2 regions of the Clostridium sp. M62/1 genome follow, and region 2 is predicted to be linked to the other one. Evidence: predicted binding sites of a transcription regulator. Region 2 holds the regulator's gene; the other holds the start of a gene.
The links. The regulator LexA, encoded in region 2, represses DNA repair genes until DNA is damaged. The targets are predictions, from matches to a motif close to CNAACANNTGTTNG.

Region 1 (2,402 bases), 220 kb from region 2:
AAGTGGTAGGAAAATGAAACCAATCCACAGTATCTCCAAACAGTATAGCATACAGACCTTGGAGAGGGTCTATAAACACTACTACTATATAATACGAGGAAAATGTCGCTTTCGCGACCCGCCGCAGGCGGAGAATCCTGCGAAGCAGGATTCTTTTTTACAGGGAAAGTTCTGTCAGACTTTCTCTGAAGCAAAAAGGTCTGGCGGATACGCACTGGGGCAGACGGAATCGGCTGCCTGCATCTGGCTGTTCCGGTGTATCTTGACAGGCAGATACAGTGCCCTATATTTGTCAGACGGCGCGGAAAGATGGATTCCGGTTTCAGGAGAGGAGAGTGGAGAGATGATTCGTTTATTTGAAGAGAGTATGTGCAGCAGAGAAGTCTACTCAGGTTTTCCTTCCGGTGAGTTTTCAGCTGTGCGGGAGGCCCTGGAACAGGAGAAGATCAGATACAGAAAGAAAAAAAGGCCGAAAGGGCGGGAAAGTATTCTCGTAAGGCGCAGGGATGAGGCGCAGGCCAGAAAGCTGGTTCAGCTTCAGATTAACCATCTGTGGCGGGAGAAAATGAGAAAGTGCTGAAAGGAAAAGGGCAGGAGTCTTCAGCCTGAAAAAGCAGATTGCTTCAGGCGCAGGCTCCTGCCCTTTTATTGGTCAGCAGGTATGTTTGTGAGGATGGAAGGAATTCCATTTCAGCAGGTCTTTTAGAAAAAAGAACATATGTTCTAAAAATGCTTGCCAATATGGAAGAGGCATGGTATAATACAAAAAGAACATATGTTCCTGCTTCGGGCAGCGGGATAAGGGAAGAAGAGCAGTCTGCGTGGAAAAAACAGGAGCGGACGGTTGGAGGTAGATGGAACATGCTCATTCAGGAAAATCTCGATATACAGGAAAAACTTCGGATATTGTCAGATGCTGCCAAGTATGACGTGGCCTGTACATCCAGCGGAGTCAGGCGAGGGGGACAGAAAGGATCGCTGGGAAGCGCCAGCGAGGCGGGAATCTGTCACAGCTTTTCGGCAGACGGAAGGTGTATCTCCCTGCTGAAGATCCTGTTTACAAATCAGTGCATCTATGACTGTAAATATTGTATTAACAGGCGCTCCAATGATACTCTGCGGACAGCCTTTACCCCGGAGGAGGTGTGCAGACTGACCATAGAGTTTTACCGGAGAAATTATATTGAAGGGCTCTTTTTAAGCTCCGGCATTCTGAACTCGCCTGATCACACGATGGAACAGATTCTGAGTGTGCTGAGAAGTCTTCGTCTGGAGCACCATTTTAATGGATACATCCATGTAAAGGCAATCCCTGGGGCCTCGCCGGAGCTGATCGAGGCGGCAGGTTTCTTTGCGGATCGTATGAGTGTGAACCTGGAGCTTCCCACAGCCGAGGGACTCAGAAAGCTGGCGCCGGGAAAGACCAGAGAAAAAATTCTGATTCCCATGAGACAGATCCAGAAGGGGATTGTAAGGCAGCTGGAGCAGGAAGGACTCTTGGAGAAGAAGGGCATTTCCTCTTTTAAGGGTGAAGCGCTGCTTCCGGGATATGACAAGAGAGTGCAGAAGAATACGGATAATCAGGCTTCTGCAGAAAAAAGCAGGCTGCCTCAGGGGCAGAGCACAGTGAGAAAACAGGAAAGGCCCCGCCTCATTCCCGGCCGCTCTGTTTACGGAAATTACGGACTTGGACGGACTTCGCCCGGAAAGAGAAGCTTCGTTCCTGCCGGACAGAGTACGCAGATTATTGTGGGCGCCACACCGGAAAATGATTTTCACATGGTGACGGTGGCAGAGGCTCTGTACCGGAATTTTGGACTGAAGAGAGTGTTTTACTCGGCCTTTGTCCCTGTGAATGACGACAGCGCCCTTCCCTCCCTTCCGGGAGGTCCTCCGCTTCTGAGAGAGCACAGGCTTTATCAGGCGGACTGGCTGATGCGCTACTATGGATTTCAGGCATCAGAGCTGCTCTCCGAAGACAGGCCTAATTTTAATGTCCTCTTAGACCCGAAGTGTGACTGGGCTGTGCGGAATCTGGGCTGTTTTCCAGTTGAGATTAACAGGGCTCCCTACGGAGAGCTCCTTCGTGTTCCGGGAATCGGAGTGAAGTCTGCTATGAGGATCGTGGCAGCCAGAAAATCTTCTGTCCTGCGCTTTGAAGATCTGAAAAAGCTGGGAGTGGTCATGAAGAGGGCTGTTTATTTTATCACGTGTTCCGGGCGCATGATGTATCCTGTCAGGATGGATGAGGACTATATTACAGGATGCATGATTGGGGAGGAAAAGCTCAGAACCTGGGAGCTGGAGCACCGGGGAATGTATCGTCAGCTCTCCATGTTTGATGATTTTCACCTGGAAAGGCAGCCTTCTTTGACGCCGCAGGAACAGACGGCTCTGCTCAC
Region 2 (2,402 bases):
TTTCTGCTATGCTCCAAAGGCTGTCTCCCTCCTGGATTCGGATGCTGGTGTAGTATTTGTGATAGGGACTGGTCTTTTCCTGCGCCTGAGAGTGGAGCAGATTCATTCCGGTAAAAAATGCGCAGATAAGCAGAACGGCGAGGACCGCCACTGCTGTTCTTCTACTGAATACGGAATCTTTCTGTACCTTTGAAATGTTTTGTCTTCTGCTCTGACCTTTCATAAAAATAATCTCCTTTATCCTGTGTGTTTCACCTAAACAGCAGATACACAAAGGGAACTTATGTTCCCGAACACGTGTTCTTTCTTGTAACTGTATTATATTACCCGAACATGCGTTTGTCAATGGGATTTAAAAAAATCGAACAAAAGTTTGCTTTTTTTAAAGATTTATGCTAATATAGTATTATCAGGGGCAGAATACTCTTTTTGCCAATACCTACGGGAGGTTTTACTATGTCACAGGAGAAAATTACACCAAAACAGCAGGAAATTTTAGAATATATTAAAGAAACGATTTTAAAGAAGGGATATCCGCCGGCTGTGCGAGAGATCTGTGAGGCTGTCAAGCTCAAATCCACATCATCCGTTCACTCCCATCTGGAAACTCTTGAGAAGAACGGATATATCCGCCGCGATCCCACGAAACCGAGGACCATTGAAATCATCGATGACTGCTTCAACCTTGCCCGCCGAGAGGTTGTGAATGTGCCGCTGATCGGCACAGTAGCTGCCGGAACTCCTCTTCTGGCACAGGAAAATATCGAAACTTACTTTCCAATCCCGTCAGAGCTTCTCCCCAATAAAGAAATTTTTATGCTCAAAGTAAAGGGCGACAGTATGATCGAGGCAGGAATTTTTAACGGGGATCAGATTCTTGTGGAAAAGACGAATACAGCCGAAAACGGGGAAATTGTGGTAGCTCTGCTGGATGATTCCGCCACAGTGAAACGCTTCTACCGGGAGGACGGCTACTATAGACTGCAGCCTGAAAATGCTTCTATGGAGCCTATTTTTGTGGATGAGGTTCAGATTCTCGGAAAAGTGATTGGGCTGTTCAGAATGATGATGTAATAGATTTGGACCAATAGAACTGCACAAACGGAATTATGAAACTGCGCAAACGAAATTGCATGCATCGGACTGCATACATCTCAGAGGCCCGGAATGAAAACAGCCGTGTTTTCATTCCGGGCCTCTGCATTTCCGGTATTCTTACAGTTCGTCAACGCTTTCGAGCATTTTCCCATCCCGCCAGATTCTCTCCAGATCATAGAAAAGGCGATCCTCCCGTGAGAAAATGTGGACGATAATATCGCCGTAATCCATCAGAATCCAGTTAGCCGTGCTGTAGCCCTCTATCTGGCGCGGTTCAAAACCAGCCTTAAACAGCTCTTCCTCCACGTTGTCCGCCATGGCCTGAACCTGGCTGACATTGGAGCCACCGGCGATAATAAAATAGTCAGCCAGAATGGAAACGCCCTGGATGTCGATAATCTTTACGTCCTCACCCTTCTTATCTTCAAGAGCCTTTACGGCCAGCTTTACCATATCTTTTGATTGACTCATCTGTTTATTTACTCTCCTCTTTCTTCTCTTTATAATAATGATACGCTTTCTGTGTCATTGTGTCCGTATAAGAGCCGGATGATTCGAGATAATGAAGCGTTCCCTCCATTATCTGAAACAGTGCCTCGTCCAGATCTTCAAAGGCGAGACGGCGAATTTCGGGAAGTGCCTCCACCTTGTTCCGGCGCGGCTCGATGTAGTCTGCAATATATAAAATTTTGTCCAACAGGCTCATCTCAGGTTTTCCTGTAGTGTGACAGGCAATGGCACTCAAAATCTCCGGATCTGTCACCCCATATCTGTGCTCTGCCAGAAAAGCCCCGAGCTTTGCATGGATAACGGAAGGGGCCTGAAGCTCTCCCTCTGTCAGTTCAAGGCCGTATTTTCTGCATTTTTCTATGATCGCAGTGTTGTCGTAGCATTTTGCACAGTCGTGGAGAATCCCTGCCAGCTCTGCCCGGTCCAGATCAAAGCCGTATTTCATGGCAAGAGCCATGCAGGTAAAAGAAACGCTCAGGGAATGCTCATACCTTCCAGGCTTCAGTCTGGATGCCAGATCCTCCCGGATGCTTAAAATTTTACTGTTCATATTCGGCGCCCCCTTCAGTATAGACAGTGAGGAATGTCTCACCGTTTCGGCTGTCGTCACTGTCTTTCATCGAGATATAAATTTTTCTGTCTGATAAACTGCTCCACAGGTTCCGGGATATAGGCGGAGACAGATTCTCCGCGGCGTATCATAGCGCGCAGATGCTCTGACGACACATTCATCCTCCTGGAGTGGAGCCGGCAGATCCTCGCATCGTATTTTGCGGAAAGGTACCGGATCTGGC

Region 1: LK436_RS09720 (putative DNA modification/repair radical SAM protein) is a predicted target of LexA. The motif match lies at 712-725, and genes of this name have one in related genera.

The regions. Positions count from the first base shown of each region.
Region 1 covers NZ_CP085988.1:2,067,739-2,070,140, forward strand. Annotated here, with positions in the region: gene LK436_RS09715 (hypothetical protein) at 344-580, shown strand; gene LK436_RS09720 (putative DNA modification/repair radical SAM protein) at 862-2,402, shown strand, end outside.
Region 2 covers NZ_CP085988.1:2,283,735-2,286,136, forward strand. Annotated here, with positions in the region: gene LK436_RS10655 (LysM peptidoglycan-binding domain-containing protein) at 1-223, opposite strand, end outside; gene lexA (transcriptional repressor LexA) at 457-1,074, shown strand; gene rsfS (ribosome silencing factor) at 1,216-1,569, opposite strand; gene yqeK (bis(5'-nucleosyl)-tetraphosphatase (symmetrical) YqeK) at 1,574-2,158, opposite strand; gene nadD (nicotinate-nucleotide adenylyltransferase) at 2,215-2,402, opposite strand, start outside.